4 regions of the Allobosea sp. GW821-FHT09G06 genome follow, and region 4 is predicted to be linked to each of the others. Evidence: predicted binding sites of a transcription regulator. Region 4 holds the regulator's gene; each other region holds the start of a gene.
The links. Region 4 encodes LexA, which represses DNA repair genes until DNA is damaged. Its sites were predicted from a motif close to TGTTCNNNNTGTGTTCNG; they were not measured.
Positions count from the first base shown of each region.

Region 1 (4,208 bases), on a different contig from region 4:
ATCGGGTCGCCGTCGACGATGGCGAAGTCGCGCACGCGCCGGAGCAGGCGCCCGGCGATGCGGGGCGTGCCGCGGGAGCGCTTGGCGATCTCGTTGGCGCCGTCGTCGGACATCGGCACGCCGAGCACACGGGCGCCGCGCGCGACGATGCCCTGCAATTCCTCGACCGTGTAGAACTGCAGCCGGATCGGGATGCCGAAGCGGTCACGCAGCGGCGTGGTCAAAAGGCCGGCGCGGGTGGTGGCGCCGACGAGCGTGAATTTGGGCAGGTCGATCTTGACCGAGCGGGCGGCGGGGCCTTCGCCGATGATCAGGTCGAGCTGATAATCCTCCATCGCCGGATAGAGGATTTCCTCGACCGCTGGGTTGAGGCGGTGGATCTCGTCGATGAAGAGCACGTCGCGCTCTTCGAGATTGGTGAGCTGGGCGGCCAGGTCGCCGGCCTTGGCGATGACCGGGCCCGAGGTCGAGCGGAAATTGACGCCGAGCTCGCGCGAAACGATCTGCGCCAGCGTGGTCTTGCCGAGACCGGGTGGGCCGACGAAGAGGACATGGTCGAGCGCGTCGCCACGGCTCTTGGCGGCGTTGATGAAGACCTGGAGATTGGCGCGCGCCGCCGCCTGGCCGGTGAAATCGGACAGAGACAGAGGACGCAGCGAGGTTTCGCTGTCGTCATCGCGGCGTTCGGCCGTCATCAGGCCGGAGCGTTTGGGTTCGCTCACAGCGCGATCTCCAGCTCGATGGCGTCGTGGATCGGAATGTCCTTGTACCCCGTCTTGATGATATCAGGCACGACCGAGCGGTAGTGGTCGATCGCCTCGATATAAAGCCCCGAGAGGCGAAAGCCGCGGCGCTGGTAGAAGGTCATGCCGGGCATGTTGTCATTGGTCAGCATGGCCTTGAGCCTTTTCGCGCCGGCCTTGCGCGCGGCGAAGATCACGGCGTCGAGCATCTGGATCGCAACGCCTTCGCCGGGTTTCAGCGAATGGAGCGCGCAGAGATAGGCGCTGTCGCCCCGCACGGTCCAGCTTGCCAGTGCCGCCGTCTTGCCCGAGCCGTCGAACAGGCCGAGCGCGTCGATCTCGGCGACATCGTAGACGTGCAGGTCGATCATCATGCTGTGCGAGCCCCAGCTCGCCAGCATGATGCGGCACAGCTCGGTCTTGTCGGTGACGACGCGCAGTTGAAGCTCGTCGGGCGCTTCGCTCACTTCGCCAGTTCCTTCAGGCCCAGCTTGATGAGCTGGGCCGTGCCGGCCCCATCGCCGGCGGCCTTGGCCGCAGCCGCAACCGCTGCCACCGCCTGCGCCTGAGGATAGCCGAGATTGGCGAGCGCCGACACGGCGTCTGCGATCGGTTGAGGCAGCTTGCGGTCTTCGAGCGCGCCGGCGAGCTGGGCGACGCCCGGATCGATATGGCCGAAGGCCGGGGCCTTGTCCTTGAGCTCGGCGCAGAGGCGCTGTGCCAGCTTGGGGCCGACGCCGGGCGCGCGGGCGATCGCGGCCTTGTCGTTGGTGGCGATAGCGGTGGCGAGCCCGCCCGGATCGAGCGTCGAGAGGATCGCAAGCGCGACCTTGGCGCCGACGCCCTGCACGACCTGCATCAGGCGGAACCAGTCGCGCTCATTGTCAGACATGAAGCCGTAGAGGCGGATCGCATCCTCGCGGACATGGGTCTCGATCGAGAGCGCGGCCGCCTCGCCCGGCTGGGGCAGGCGCTGGAGCGTGCGCGCCGAGCACTGCACGACATAGCCGACCCCCTGCACGTCGATGATGACGTGGTCCTCGCCATAGGAATCGATCAGGCCCTTGAGCTTGCCGATCATCGTCTCGTTCCCCCGGCCGTCTCGTTCAACCCGCCGCTCGCATCTGCGCGACCAGCGCCTTCATGCCGCGATGCTGGGCATGGCAGATCGCGACGGCAAGTGCGTCCGCGGCATCGGCCGAGGAGGTCTCGGCCTTGGGCAGGAGCACGCGGATCATCGCCTGGACCTGCTTCTTGTCGGCATGGCCGACGCCGACCACGGTCTTCTTGACGAGGTTGGCGGCATATTCCGCGACATCGAGCCCGGCGAGCGCCGGTACGACCAGCGCGATGCCGCGGGCCTGGCCGAGCTTCAGCGCCGATTGCGGGTCGCGGTTGATGAAGGTCTCCTCGACGGCGGCCTCGTGCGGGCGATGCGCGGCGAGGACCTTGTTCAGGCCTTCGTGCAATTGCCGCAGGCGCTGGCCGAGCGACAGGGTGCCGTCGCTCTCGATGCAGCCGCAGGCGACGAAGGAGAGCTTGCTGCCTTCCGAGATCACGATGCCCCAGCCGGTTTTCCGGAGGCCGGGATCGATGCCGAGGATGCGAATCGGAGGTGCCATGACGGGCTCAACCTAGCGGATGTTTCGGATTTGTCCCGCGCCGAGACGGGCGACGGGACGGGGCGGGATGAATTCCCCTGATCGATGACATCAAAAAGGAAAGTTGTTCTTGCTGCCGGCCTGCGGGCATGGTTCGCCGCATCTTTCTTCTCCAGCCGGCTCCATGTCCTCGATCCTGTCTTCCTTCATGCCCGGCGTCTCGGCCTCCGGCATCGCCGTCCTGCTGGCCGCGACGCTGCTCGGCGGGCTCGTGCGCGGCTTCACCGGCTTCGGTTTCGCCATGGTGTTCATGCCGCTGGCCTCGGTCGTGTTGGGGCCGGTAGCGGCGCTCGGCCTGATCTGGTTCATCGACCTGCCTTATGCGCTGCCGATCGCGGCGCGCAGCGCCCGGCAGGCGGAATGGCGCGAGATCCTGCCGCTGCTGCTGACCGCGACGCTGGCGCTGCCGGCCGGCATCTGGCTGCTGATCTGGCTCGACCGCGAGACGATGCGTTGGGTGCTGGCCTTGCTCGTGCTGATCGCGGTCGCGCTGATGGCGTCGGGCTGGCGCTATCACGGGCGGCCGACGATTCCGCTTTCGCTCGGGGTCGGGGCGCTGTCCGGTCTGTTCAACGGCATGGCCTCGATCGGCGGCATGCCGCTCGCGGTGTTCTGGCTCGGCGCGCAGCGCAACGACCGGCACAAAACGCGGGCCAACCTGCAGGCCTTTTTCGGCGTTTCGACGCTGATCAGCGGCACGGTCTTGTGGTGGAAGGGAATTCTGACCGGCGGCGCCTTGCTGATGGCGGTGCCGCTCTTCGCCGTCTACGGCATCGGGCTCTGGGCCGGAACGCATGGCTTCCGGCTGGCCTCGGAGGAGACTTTCCGGCGCGGGGCCTATCTGGTGATTTTTCTCAGCGCGCTGATCAGCCTGCCGCTCTGGGATGTCGTGATCGGGCGGTAGGAGACGTCGCGGGCATCCGCGTTCTCGACGCCATATCGAGGCCGCAAAAACGCAAATGGCCGAGACGGGCCCGGCCATGATGCGGAAGGTGCTGGCTTCGGCTCAGGCGCTGAGCTTGGCCATGATGTCGTCGGCGATCTCGAAATTGGCGAAGACGTTCTGGACGTCGTCGTCGTTGTCGAGCGCTTCCATCAATTTCATCATCGAGGCCGCCTTGTCCTCGTCGAGCGGAGCGGAAGTCGTCGGGCGCCAGACGGGTTTGGCCGAGGCGGGAGCACCCAGCGAAGCTTCGAGCGCCTTGGAGACCTCGTTCAGCGCGTCGAAGGCGCAGAGGATGGTGTGGCCGTTCTCGTCCGAGATCACGTCGTCGGCGCCGGCTTCGATCGCGGCTTCCATCAGCTTGTCGGCGTCGCCGGCCTCCGGCGGATAGCTGATCTCGCCGACGCGGTTGAACATGAAGGAAACGGAGTTGCTTTCGCCCAGCGCGCCGCCCGACTTGGTGAAGTAGGAGCGCACGGCGGAGGCGGTGCGGTTGCGGTTGTCGGTCAGCGCCTCGACGATGACGGCGGCGCCGCCCGGGCCGTAGCCCTCGTAGCGGACCTCATCATAGTTGTCGCCTTCGCCGCCGGCCGCCTTGTTGATGGCGCGCTGGATGTTGTCCTTCGGCATGTTCTCGGCGCGCGCGGCGAGTACCGCCATGCGCAGGCGCGGGTTCATGTTGATGTCGGGCATGCCCATCTTGGCGGCGACGGTGATTTCGCGGGCCAGTTTCGAGAACAGCTTGGAGCGCACGGCATCCTGCTTGCCCTTGCGGTGCATGATGTTCTTGAACTGTGAATGGCCGGCCATGGGAGCTCGTTACCTTCGAGGGTTGCGGCGGAAAGCGCTGGAAGCCGGCCT
Region 1 covers NZ_JBWKOI010000001.1:1,184,509-1,188,716, forward strand. Annotated here, with positions in the region: gene ruvB (Holliday junction branch migration DNA helicase RuvB) at 1-695, opposite strand, end outside; gene AC07NY_RS05730 (GNAT family N-acetyltransferase) at 719-1,210, opposite strand; gene ruvA (Holliday junction branch migration protein RuvA) at 1,207-1,824, opposite strand; gene ruvC (crossover junction endodeoxyribonuclease RuvC) at 1,850-2,365, opposite strand; gene AC07NY_RS05745 (TSUP family transporter) at 2,529-3,308, shown strand; gene AC07NY_RS05750 (YebC/PmpR family DNA-binding transcriptional regulator) at 3,411-4,157, opposite strand.
Region 1: a site for LexA is predicted at 2,386-2,403, ahead of ruvC (crossover junction endodeoxyribonuclease RuvC). Genes of this name have one in related genera too.

Region 2 (4,208 bases), on a different contig from region 4:
CGGCCACGGCGGCCGGAAGCGCGACCATCGCGTCGGCCGGCACCGGCTCGCGCGCCGCGTCCAGCTCCGCCTCGGTCAGGATCGGCGTATCAGCCGTCTCGACGGCGGGCGCTTCGACGACAGGCGTCTCGTCCTCGGCCAGCCCGTCTTCGTTCAGCACGGTCGCCGGCTCGCTCGGGCCCTCGGTGTCGGCGGTCGCCTCGACGGCATCGCCCTCAGCGGAAGCCGCTTCCGTTTCAGCAGCGGCGACAGGCTGAGCCGGCGCGGTCGCGGCCGGGGGCACCGCCAGCGGCACGGTGATCGCCGGTCCCGGGCGCTTGACCGAGACATAGCCGAGCGAACGCAGGATCGAGGCGAAATCCTCGCCCGCACAGCCGACGAGCGAGGTCATCGCACCGGTGGCGACGAAGCCGTCCTGATCGGCGGCGCCGACGGGCGGCGTACCTTGCGTGACACCGGGACGATAGGCGATCGCCGGGCGGATGAGGTCCGCAAGGCGCTCGAGGATGTCGACGCGCACCGCCCGCTCGCCGCAGACGCGGTAGCCGGCAGCACGGTAGAGCCCCTTCGGCACGGCCTTGTCGACCGGGAAGGAGGTGCGGCCCGAGGCCGCGAGATGGGCGATATCGTCGAGCCCGGCCGTCTCCGGCCCGCCATGCTTCAGCGCCCAGAGCTGGGCGGCGAGCGCGCGTGGCGCAGGCTTCAGCAGCGCGGGCATATAGATGTGGAAAGCGCCGAAGCGGATGCCGAGCTGGCGCAAGGCCGCCCGGCCTTCCTGGTCGAGCGCCTTCATCTCCTCGCCAACCTTGGAACGCTCCAGCACGCCGAGCGCCTCGGCCGCCTGATAGGCGATGCCGCGCGCGATACCGGTGACGTTCTCGGCCGCCTCCAGAACCTGCACGGCGCCGAGCAGCTTGGTGACATGATTCTTCAGCCAGAGATTGAGCCGGCCCTCGACCTGCTCGCGCGCGGGACCGCCGAGATGCTCTTCCACCAGCAGGCGCAAGCGCGGCTCCAGAACCTTCTCACCGGCGGTGAGACGCGCGACAGGCTCACCGGTCCAGCGCACCAGACCGTCATGCGACAGCACGAAGGCATCGTCGCCCGCCAGCACGACGCGCGCCGCCCGGGCCTCGATCTCCGAACCGAGCGCCTTCATCGCCGCCAGGTTCAGGGCCTTGACCTCCGACCCACCGGCCTTCGGGTCCGCCGTGAAGCGGAAGCCCTGCAGCATTCCCACATGCTGGCCCTCGACGAGCACGTCGCCCGTCGCGGTGACCTCAGCCTCCAACATCGCATTCTCCCGCAAGCGGCGCATCAACACGCTGGTGCGCCGATCGACAAATCTATGGGTCAGCCGCTCGTGCAGAGCGTCCGACAGCTTGTCCTCTACAAGACGCGCCATGCCCTGCCAATGCTCTGGATCAGGCAACCAGTCAGGACGGTTCGCAACATAGGTCCAAGTCCGCACCTGTGCGATCCGCGCGGACAGCGTATCGATCTCGCCATCGGTGCGGTCGAGCGAGGCCAGTTGAGCGGCGTACCAGTCGGCATCGAGCCGGCCATGGCGCATCAGCCTGAGATAGAGCGTGGACGCGAGATCGGCATGCTGCATCGGGGATATCTTGCGATAATCCGGCAGCCCGCAGACCTCCCAGAGCCGTTCGACCGCGGCGCGGCCCTGCGCCAGCCTCGCGATCTCCGGGTCGCGCGCCAGCACCTCCAGCGTCGTCATGTCCTCGGCGATCAGCGCCCGCGTCAGCCCCTGCTCGGACGGCTGAAGATTCAGCGTGTTCAGCAGGCCACCGACCGAGCGCAGGTCGAGATCGGAATTGCGCCATTGCATCTGGCGGATCGGCTCGAAGCGGTGATTCTCGATCGCCTCGACCAGTTCGGCGTCGAAAGGCGGGCAGCGTCCGCTGGTGCCGAAGGTGCCGTCCCGCAGATGCCGTCCGGCGCGCCCGGCGATCTGGCCGAACTCGGCGGGATTGAGCTTGCGGTAATGATGCCCGTCGAATTTCTTGTCCGCCGCGAAGGCGATGTGGTTGACGTCGAGATTGAGCCCCATGCCGATCGCATCGGTGGCGACGAGATAATCGACATCGCCGGACTGATAGAGCTCGACCTGGGCATTGCGGGTCCGGGGCGAGAGCGCGCCCAGCACCACGGCCGCCCCGCCCTTCTGCCGGCGGATCAGCTCCGCGATCGCATAGACCTCCTCGACCGAGAAGGCGACGATGGCCGAGCGAGGCGCCAGCCGCGTGATCTTGCGGTCGCCGGCGAAGGTGAGCTGCGACAGGCGCGGACGCGTCACGACGTTCACGCCGGGCATGAGCTGCTCGATCAGCGGGCGCATCGTCGCGGCGCCGATCAGCATGGTTTCGGCCCGGCCGCGCCGGTTCAGCAGGCGGTCGGTGAAGACATGGCCGCGGTCGAGATCGGAGGCGAGCTGGATCTCGTCGATGGCGACGAAATCGACCGCGAGATCGCGCGGCATCGCCTCGACCGTGCAGATCCAGAAGCGCGGCCGCTCCGGCTTGATCTTCTCCTCGCCGGTGACGAGGGCGACGGCCTCGGGGCCGACTTTGTCGACCACGCGCTGATAGACCTCGCGCGCCAGCAGGCGCAGCGGCAGGCCGATCATCCCGGTGGGGTGGGCGACCATGCGCTCGATGGCGAGATGGGTCTTGCCGGTATTGGTCGGGCCCAGCACGGCCGTGACGCTATAGGCGCGGGCAGCGGGCGGCAGCGAACGGAAAGGAAGCAAGGCGAAGGAGCCGATCTTCTCGCCCGCCCATGCGGGCGGGAGCGTGGACGGGGTTGATGCAGATCCTAGAAGCGGACCCGACAAGAACGAGTCTGGAACGAAGCGGGGCCGAATCGCTGACTCCGGCAGAATCGGGTTTTGTTCCCTTTTCGGAATCCGTCCCCCGGCGGCATGGGCCATGTCGTCATCGCGCCCTCCCGGATTGGCGTGGCGAGGCGGCACTCAACGCCGCCCGGCAGGAACCTATTTAAGCCTTTTCGCCCCGGAGACGAGAGGCAAGGCAGATTTTGGGGGTGGGCGGGCGCCTCAATGATGGGCGTGGTCGCACTGGCCGTGATCGGCCAGCGCCTCGATGATCGCGCAGTCGCAGGCCGCGACGCCGCCCGAGCAGGTCGTCGCGATCCGCTCCAGTTCCTTTTCCAGCGAGCGCAGTTTCGCGATCTTGTCGCGAACCTCGTCGAGATGGGCGACCGAAATCGCATGGGCCTCGTCACAGGCCATGCCGGGCGTGTCGGAAAGCTTCAGCAGAGTGCGGATATTCTCGACCGCGAAGCCGAGATCGCGTGCGTGCTTGATGAAGGCGAGCCGCTCGGCGTGGCGCCGGCCATAGCGGCGCTGGTTGCCCTCGGAGCGTTCCGGCGGCGGCAGGAGCCCGACCTGCTCGTAATAGCGGATGGTCTCGACCTTGACCCCGGTGCGATCGGCGAGCGCTCCGATCGGCATCACGCGTTCGAGCTTGCCGGCAACGGTCATGGCATCCTCCAGATCTATAGTTTCTAGAGCTTTAGATAGATCCTGACAGCCACATGGCAAGAGCGGGCGCCCGTCCCGCCGTCATTCTCGGGCGAAGCGAAGCGCAGACCCGAGAATGACGGGCCGGACGCAGCTCCCTTGCCTGAACGTCATGAGATGCTCGGGTCAAGCCCGAGCATGACGCGCGAAATTACGCCACGCCCATCGCCAGCAGGTCGTGGACATGGACGAGCCCGGCTGGGCGGTCTTCACCGTCGACCACGATCAGCGCCGTGATCCGGCTGCGATTGACCAGTTCCAGCGCCTCGACCGCGAGCGTATCGAGCCCGATGCGGCGCGGGTTCGCGGTCATGATGTCACGCGCCCTGAGCGAGGCGCCACCGCCCATCGCCGCCTTGCGGCGCAGGTCGCCATCGGTGACGACGCCGGCGAGCTTGCCGTCCAGATCCATCACCACGGCACAGCCGAAACCCTTGTCGGAGATCATCGCGATGACGTCCGGCAGCAGCGTGTCGAGCCCGATCAGCGGCAGGTCGGCCCCGCGATGCATGATGCTCTCGACCGTCTTGAGCTGTGCGCCGAGCTTACCGCCGGGGTGATAGACAAAGAAATCCTGCCGCGAGAAGCCGCGCGCTTCCAGAAGCGCCACGGCCAGCGCATCGCCGAGCGCCATCTGCATCGTCGTCGA
Region 2 covers NZ_JBWKOI010000001.1:421,478-425,685, reverse strand. Annotated here, with positions in the region: gene AC07NY_RS02000 (helicase-related protein) at 1-2,767, opposite strand, end outside; gene AC07NY_RS01995 (MerR family transcriptional regulator) at 3,074-3,493, opposite strand; gene AC07NY_RS01990 (KpsF/GutQ family sugar-phosphate isomerase) at 3,711-4,208, opposite strand, start outside.
Region 2: a site for LexA is predicted at 2,850-2,867, ahead of AC07NY_RS02000 (helicase-related protein). Genes of this name have one in related genera too.

Region 3 (4,208 bases), on a different contig from region 4:
CGTCATGGGTCAGACGGCGCCAGCGGAAGCGGATCGGCGGACCATCCGGCACCTCCGCGATCGCCTCGACCGGCTGGGGCGGTTCGAAAAGCTGGAGCGGGCGGGCCGGCGGTTCCCGTGGCTCGGGCGCTGACCAAGGCGTTTCCGGCAATGGCGCGGCGGCCGAAAGCGCTTTCGCGGCACGCACGGGATGATGCGTGTCCTGTGCCGCGAAGCGCAGAACCCGGTCGCGGCCGAAACGGGTGACGAGCCGATCGACCAGATCGGCAACCGCCTCCTCCTCGACCGCGCGACCATCGAGACTGTGCTGGGGCGTGTCGAGCGGTTCGCAGAGCGGCACGGCGAGCTTGATCGCGTCGAAGCCGAATCCGGGATCGAGCGGATCGGCCAGGGTCTCGACGCGCTCGCGATAGAGCCTGAGCAGCGCTTTCGCATCGCGCGAGGGCCGGCCGGTCTCGATGGCAAGGCGGCGCACCGCGCCGTCGCTGCGGAAGAAGCCGAGTTCGAAGACGCGCCCGCCCTCGCCCCGCGCTTCCAGCACCCGCGCCGCCTCCCCGATCAACCTGACGACCACGGCTTCGAAGCTCGCAGTGTCGGCGAAGGGTTCGGCGAAATGGCGCTCGACCACGCAATCGGGCGGTGAGCGCAAGGGCGTGATGCGGCGGTCCTCATGGCCGAGAATGCGCCGGAGCTTGACCGCCAGCGCCTCGCCGAAGCGGGCGGAGAGCGTTTCCGAGGGGCGCTCAGCGAGATGATCGAGCGTCTTGAGGCCGGCGCGGGAGAGGGCGATCACGGTCTCGGCGTCGGTATCGAGCGCCGCGGTCGGCAGCGCGCGCAACAGCGCCTCTTCCTGTCCGGGCGGGACGATGCCGCCACGGCCGTGTCGGGCGCAGGCGCGGGCGGCGTCGGGCGTGCCGGCAATGGCGGCTTTCAGCTTGAGGCCGCCGCGCTGCATGGAGCGCCCGGCAAGGTTGCCGAGCCCTGCCTCGCCGCCGAAGAGATGGGCGCAGCCGGTAATGTCGAGCATCAGGCCATGCGGCTCGTCGAGCGCGACCAACGGGGTGAAACGGTCGCAGAAACCGGCAAGCGCTTCGAGGAATTCTCCGTCCGCCTGCGGCTGCGCCTCCAGCGCGACGAGATCGGGAATGCGGGCACGGGCATCGGCCAGGGTCATCCCCCGCGTCAGGCCGAGGTCGACGGCGCGCAGGTCGCAATCGACAAGGCGCAGGGCGCTGCCCTGCATCTCGGTCAGGACATGCGGCTTCTCAGCCGGCGCGCCGGAGGCCGGAATCGCGCCCGTCCGCCGCAACCTGTCCGTCGCCAGATAGGGGAACCAGAGGGCGAGATAGCGGCGCGGCATGGTCTGTCCGGGAAGCCGACTTGTCGGGTCGGTCGAAAAGGCTGCGTTCCGCAAAGCAATGTCGGTCACGGTCCCACTCCACACGCCACTCACGCTCGGCCGCGCCGCCGCGCTGGCGCAGCAATCTCAGGGCGAAGGCCGGTGCGCCCGGCGCATTCGCCTCCAATGCCCGCGAGGCGAGCGCCCTCACCTGCCAGCGCGTGCGCGCCGCGCTCGGCGCCTCGGCCGCCGCGACGCGCAGCAGCAGCACCGGCACGCCCGAGGCTTCCGCCGCCAAAGCGAGGCGGCGGCTCGCCGTCAGGTCGAAAGGGCGCGGCTCGCCCCAAGGCTCGATCAGCACGGCACTGAGGGCGGTACAGCGCGCCGCCTCGGCCCCGGCCCGCAGCACGCCCTCGCCGTCGCGTGCCCGCACCAGCAGCAGGCGCGCCGGATCGAGGCCGAGCTCGTTCAGCCCCGGCGCATGCAGCCGCCCGGCCTCGGCATCCACGAAATCCTGCCGCGCCCAGAGAATGGTGCGGCCTGCCTCTCCCTCAGCTTCCCCCGCCCGCAGTGCGAGGCCGAGCGCGAAGCCGGTCGCGGCAGCGAGGTCGGCGACCTCGGCAGCGTAGATCTCGTGCAACGCCGCCCTTGCGAGCCCGCCGTTCAGTACCTCGTCCAGACCGGGCACGCCCAGGCCGATCCGGCCGGCCGCGACCGGGCCGCTCCGCAGGGCGGCTTCAGCGAGGCTGCGGCGCAGGTCGGACAGGGTCGGTGCGGTCTCTGGCATGGGAGCACGATAATTGTTCTCTCTTTGTTCTTTTATAGAACGGCCCCCGCCGGAAGGCGAGTCGAGTCTTCCGGCCGTCCCCATGCCCCTGCCAAAGGGTGACGCGGAGGGGAGGCTGTTTGGACATTCCCAGAGCCCTCATCCTGAGGGGCGTCGCAGGCGCCTCTCGAAGGATGCTCCAGGAGGCTCCGGAACCATCTGGACCATCCTTCGAGACGCCGCTTTGGGGCTCCTCAGGATGAGGGCTGAGTTTTCAAACGAGCTCTCAGCCCTCGCCGCTGACGGCCTGGGCCTTCACTTGCGAAGGCGGCCGGCCGAAGCGCTTGCGGAAACAGCGGTTGAAATAGGAGAGATCGCCAAAGCCGACCTCATAGGCGACGGTGCTGATGGTAAGCGCCGCGCCTTCCGCCGTGACCAGCCGGTGCCAGGCCCGGTCGAGCCGGCGCTCCAGCACATAGTCGGAGAAGGTCCGCCCCTCCGCCTCGAACAGCTTCTGCACGACGCGGGCGCTGATGCCATGCAAGGTCGCGATCATCTCGACGCCGAGATCGCGCCGCTCCAGCCGCGCCTCGATATCGGCCTTGATCGCGGCGAGACGGCCGGCTCGACGATCCGCCATCGCGGCCGGCGCCGCAGGCTCGCGGTCCGCGAGGGCGGCGCCGATGAGATCGTGGACATGGCCCTTGGCCAGAGCCTGAAGCTCGGCGGAGTTCAACGGCAGCAAGCCGCGCAGCAAGAGCGCGCCGTAATGCGCCAGCGCCTGCAAGCCCGGGTTCGAGCGCGGGATGATCTGCATCAGCCCGGCATTGTCGATGAGCGAAGGCAGCAGGGCCGAGTCCAGCTCGATCACGTCGATGCGACCGGGCTGGGCCAGCACGAATTCGGTCGCCTGGTCTAGAGCGAGCGCCGCTGCCTCGCGAGCACGCAAGGCGATGCGCCGGTCGCCTTGGCGGATCACCACCCGCGCCTCGGCCGGCCGAATGAGAATGTAGCGCACGCCCTCCCCGATTCCATCCGGCTGCCAGATCCAGTGCGAAGCCGGGGCGAAGCAGGAGCGCAGGCCGATATCGGGGCGCGTGGTCAGGACGCAGCGCGCGTCGAAAGGCAGAGGCAGGTCGGGCGCAGCGGCTTCGCGGGCAACGTTACGGCCAAGGATGCGCCGCGAGAGCGTGCTCGCCTCGTCGCGGCCGACCTCAGCGGAGACCAGCCAGAACGGCACGAAATTCCGCGTTTCCGGCGCCCCTTCCCGGCCGGGGCGTGTCGCGACAGCCACATCTCCCGTTTTCGACACCGGATTCGTCTCAGTCCTATAGCGCGTTCGCGGAAGTCCAAGCTTAGACCGCAGAAACATCATTACAGCAACAACTGAAATCGATCACGACGCCTACGGAAGATCACATCCGTAATGAAATCAAGCTACTTTACTATAATTCTAAACAACGAATTCTGAAATACCCCAAGTAATCCGCCATCAGAACGGCATCGGCTCCCTGCCCAAGACATGAGCAGAGCCGCAGCCGGCGCCGCCAGGTAGAACCATGACCAGACCGATCAGCCTCGCCACCAGCCTCGTGGCCCTCCTCGCCTCCTCGATGGCGGTCGCGCAGGTTTCGCCACAGTCCGGAAGCCCTGCAGCAGCGCCGGGCCGCGCCGCGTCCGCGCCGGCCACGATCGATCTCGACACGATCACGGTGACCGCCGCCCGTGCCGAGCGCAGCACGGCCGAGACGCCGCAATCCGTTCAGGTCATCGACCGGACGGAGATCGAGCAGCAGATGAAATTCAGCCCCAATGCTGCTGCCGCGCTCGGCAAGCTGGTACCGGGCTATTCGATGTCGACGCAGACGGTTTCCAGCGCCTCGGAGAATTACCGCGGCCGCGACCTCCTGGTGATGATCGACGGCGTGCCGATGAACACGCCGCTGCGCGACGTCTCGCGCATCCTCTCGCTGATCGATCTCAACACGGTGGAGCGGATCGAGGTGGTTGCCGGCGCCTCCAGCCTCTATGGCGCGGGCGCCACCGGCGGCACGGTCAACTTCATCACGAAGAAGGCGGCCGAGGGCAAGCCGCGCGTCACGG
Region 3 covers NZ_JBWKOI010000003.1:297,514-301,721, reverse strand. Annotated here, with positions in the region: gene AC07NY_RS17650 (Y-family DNA polymerase) at 1-1,360, opposite strand, end outside; gene AC07NY_RS17645 (ImuA family protein) at 1,266-2,126, opposite strand; gene AC07NY_RS17640 (helix-turn-helix domain-containing protein) at 2,392-3,417, opposite strand; gene AC07NY_RS17635 (TonB-dependent receptor) at 3,665-4,208, shown strand, end outside.
Region 3: a site for LexA is predicted at 2,141-2,158, ahead of AC07NY_RS17645 (ImuA family protein). Genes of this name have one in related genera too.

Region 4 (4,208 bases):
TTGATCAGCGGCCGAAACGGGTCCGCGTCAACATCCGGCAGGGCTCTGTCGCAGCCGGGGACCATATCGTCGCGACCGCGCGCCTGCTGCCGCCGCCGGGGCCGGCGCGGGCGGGCGGCTATGATTTCGGCCGCGACGCCTTCTTCCGCGGGATCGGCGCCGTCGGCAGCGTTTCCGGCAAGATTGCCCTAGTGCCGGCGCCTTATCCGATGCCGACGCGCTTAGCGATCGACGTGATGATCGACCGCGCCCGCAACGCCCTGACCAAACGCATCGCCGAGGTCGGGGGCGGGCAGGGCGGGGCCATCGCCGCCGCCCTCGTCACCGGCAAGCGCGGCCTGATCACCGAGGCCACCAATAATGACCTGCGTGCCGCCGGCATCTACCACATCGTCTCGATCTCCGGCCTGCATATGGTCCTCGCCGCCGGCACGATCTTCTGGCTGGTGCGCGCGCTGCTCGCCCTGTCGCAGACGGTTGCGCTGCACTGGCCGGTCAAGAAGCTCGCCGCGGTCGCGGCCATGATCGGCGCGACCGCCTATTGCGTCTTCTCGGGCAGCGATGTCGCGACCGAACGCTCGCTGATCATGACGCTGGTCATGCTCGGCGCGATCCTGGTCGATCGCGCGGCGCTGAGCATGCGCAATCTCGCGCTTGCCGCGATGATCGTTCTGCTGCGCGAGCCGGAAGCGCTGCTCGGGCCGAGCTTCCAGATGTCCTTCGGTGCGGTTGCGGCGCTGATCGCCTTCGCCGAGCGCTGGGAGAGACGAGACCGCAGCGAGCCGCCATCGGCATTGCCCTGGCCGCTCGGGCCGATCTGGACGGCGGCGCTCGGCATCCTCGTCACCACCATGCTGGCGACCGCCGCGACCGCTCCCTTCGGAGCCTATCATTTCCAGACCTTCAACCCCTTCGGCCTGCTCGGCAACGCCATGGCGCTGCCTTTCGTCTCGCTCTTCGTGATGCCGGCGGCCGTGTTCGGCGTACTCGCCTATCCGTTCGGGCTGGACTGGCCGGCCTGGGCCCTGATGGGGCTTGCCTCCGACGTCGTGCTCAAGGTGGCGCATTGGGTCGCGACCATCGATCATTCCACCGTGACGGTCGCGGCCTTCGGCTCAGGCGTGCTGGCCTGTTTCGCTGTGGCTTTGCTCTGGCTGACGCTCTGGACCACGGCCTGGCGCTGGTTGGCGGCCGTGCCGCTCATCCTCGGCGTTGCCATAGCCGGCAAGCCGGAGCGGCCCGAGATCCTGATCGAGCGCGACGGCTCGGGGCTGGCCGTGCGCGGCCCGGACGGGCGCCTCGCGATCGCGGGCAAGCCCAGCCGCTTCGTCCTGCAGCAATGGCTTGCCGCCGATGGCGACAGCCGCTCGCCCGAAGATCCTACGCTGCGTACCGGCGTCAGCTGCGACCGGTTGGGGTGTGTCGCGCAGACAGCCGACAAGCGCACGATCTCATATACGCGCGAGCGCCTCGCCATCATCGAGGATTGCCTGCGCGCCGACCTCGTCGTCACCGCCATCCCATGGAGCGGGGCTTGCAAGGCCAGGCTGGTCGAGCGCATGGCGCTATCACGCGATGGCGCGACCTCGCTCTACCGGACGGCATACGGGTGGAGCCGCCACATCTCGGAGCCAAATGCCGCCGAACGCCCCTGGAGCCGCCGGCGCGAGCCGCGCCCGGCGGTGTCGGCAACACCGTCGGCCAGTCAGCCGGCAACGGCGCAGCCTGCATCAGCCTCCGACAGTGAGGCCGATGCCGATGTCGAGCGCCTTCAGTAACGCCGCATCAGGTTGACGAGGCGGCCCTGGATCTTGACCCGGTCGGGACCGAGCACGCGGGTCTCGTAAGCCGGATTTGCGGCTTCGAGCGCGATCGAGGAACCACGCTTGCGCAGGCGCTTCAGCGTCGCTTCCTCGTCGTCGATGAGAGCCACGACGATGTCGCCGGTATTGGCCGTGTCCTGCCTGCGGATGACGACCGTATCGCCGTCGAGAATGCCGGCCTCGACCATCGAATCGCCGCGCACTTCCAGCGCGTAATGCTCGCCGGAGCCGAGCATGTCGGGCGGCAGCGAGACGGTGTGGCTGCGGCTCTGGATCGCCGAGATCGGCGTGCCCGCCGCGATGCGACCCATGACGGGAATGGCGATGGAATGCCGGCTGTCGTCCTCGACGGCTGTGGGCCGAGGCTTGGCGACGCTCGGTTGCGCACCGAGACCACCCTGCACGACGGCCGGGCTGAAGCGTGGACGCGGCTGCGGCGCGCCGAGCCCGTCCGGCATCTTGATGACCTCAAGCGCGCGCGCCCGGTTCGGCAGGCGGCGGATGAAGCCCCGCTCTTCCAGCGCCATGATCAGGCGGTGAATGCCGGATTTCGAGCGCAGGTCGAGCGCATCCTTCATCTCGTCGAAGGAGGGCGGCACACCGCTCTCGCGCAAGCGTTCCTGGATGAAGCGCAGGAGTTCGTGTTGCTTGCGTGTCAGCATGGTCGCCGCCAGCCCCTCAATGCGCAGATTCGAAACAAAGCACGAACACCATACGCGTTCTGCTTGTGTTCTGCAAGCTGCTACCGCAAGGGCAGGATATGGCAGGTATCGCCCTTCTTCGCCGGGGCGGCATGGGCCGGACGGATTGTCAACGCTTGCGCCCGTGCCAGCGTGCCGAGCATCGAGGAATCCTGCCGGTCGAAGGGCGTCGCGACCCAGCCTTCGGGCGTCAGCGTGAGCTCCGAGCGCAGGTAGTCCTCGCGCTCGTCGTTGCCTGGCATGTCGCGGCCGAGAATTGCGGGGATGCTGCGGTCGCGATCGGCATCCGAGATGCCGAGCAGCGCCTCGATCAAGGGCAGCACGAAAAGATGGCCGCAGACGATCGAGGAGACCGGATTGCCCGGCAGTCCGACCACGACCATCCGGCCGAGGCGCCCGGTCATCATCGGCTTGCCCGGCCGCATCGCGATCTTCCAGAAGCCGAGGGTCATGCCGGCGCGCGTCAGCGCTTCCTGCACGAGGTCATGCGCGCCGACCGAGGCGCCGCCCAGCGTGATCAGCACATCGGCATCGGCCTCGCGTGCCTGCGCGATCTTGGCTGCAAGGTCGGTATGATCGTCGCGGGCAATGCCGAGATCGATGACAGTGCCACCGGCCTTCTCGACCAAGGCGGCGAGCGAAAACGAGTTCGAAGCGACGATCTGGTCGCGGCCGACCGGTTCGCCCGGCGCCACCAATTCATCGCCGGTGGCGAGGATCGCGACGCGCGGCTTGCGCCGGACGGGCAAAGTCGGATGCCCCATCGCGGCGGCAAGCCCGAGCGCCGCGCTGTCGAGCACGCGGCCGGCTTGCAGCAGCACGTCGCCTTCGTGGAAATCCAGTCCCGCCGCGCGGAGGAACTTGCCCTTGGCCGGGGGGATGCGGACGCGGATCACCGGGCCGCCGACGCCGTCAGCGTCTTCCTGCATCAGGATGGTATCGGCTCCATCAGGCATCGGAGCGCCCGTGAAGATGCGCACGGCCTGTCCCGGCCCGACCGATCCGTCGAAAGCCCGGCCGGCGGCGGATTCGCCGATGACCGAGAGCGAGACGCCTTCCGCCATCTCGTCGCCGCGCACGGCGTATCCGTCCATGGCGGAATTCGCGAAGGGCGGCTGTGTCCGGAGCGCCTTGACCTCGCCGGCGAGCACCCGCCAGGCGCATTGCGCCAGCGGCAGGGTTTCTGCTCCCGTCGGCCCCGGAATGCTGTCGAGCAGCGCCTTGCGCGCGACGGGGACCGGAGTGAGCGCCATCAGCTAGCTTTTGCCTCGTAATCGCCGGACTGGCCGCCGGATTTGTGCAGCAAGCGGATGTTCTCGATCCGCATCGCCCGGTCGACGGCCTTGACCATGTCGTAGACGGTGAGACAGGCGACCGAGACGGCGGTGAGCGCCTCCATCTCGACGCCGGTCTGGCCCTTCATCTTGACTTCCGCGCGCACGCGCACGCCCGGCAAGGCCTCGTCGATGGCGAGATCGACGGCGATCTTGCTCAGCAGCAGCGGATGGCAGAGCGGGATCAATTCATGCGTGCGCTTCGCCGCCATGATGCCGGCGAGGCGCGCGGTGCCGAGAACGTCGCCCTTCCTGGCGTTGCCGTCACGCACGATCGCGATCGTCTCCGGCGCCATGACGACCTGGCCTTCGGCGACCGCGATGCGGGTCGTCTCGGCCTTGCCGCCGAC
Region 4 covers NZ_JBWKOI010000004.1:165,438-169,645, forward strand. Annotated here, with positions in the region: gene AC07NY_RS20005 (ComEC/Rec2 family competence protein) at 1-1,778, shown strand, start outside; gene lexA (transcriptional repressor LexA) at 1,772-2,485, opposite strand; gene AC07NY_RS20015 (molybdopterin molybdotransferase MoeA) at 2,566-3,777, opposite strand; gene moaC (cyclic pyranopterin monophosphate synthase MoaC) at 3,777-4,208, opposite strand, start outside.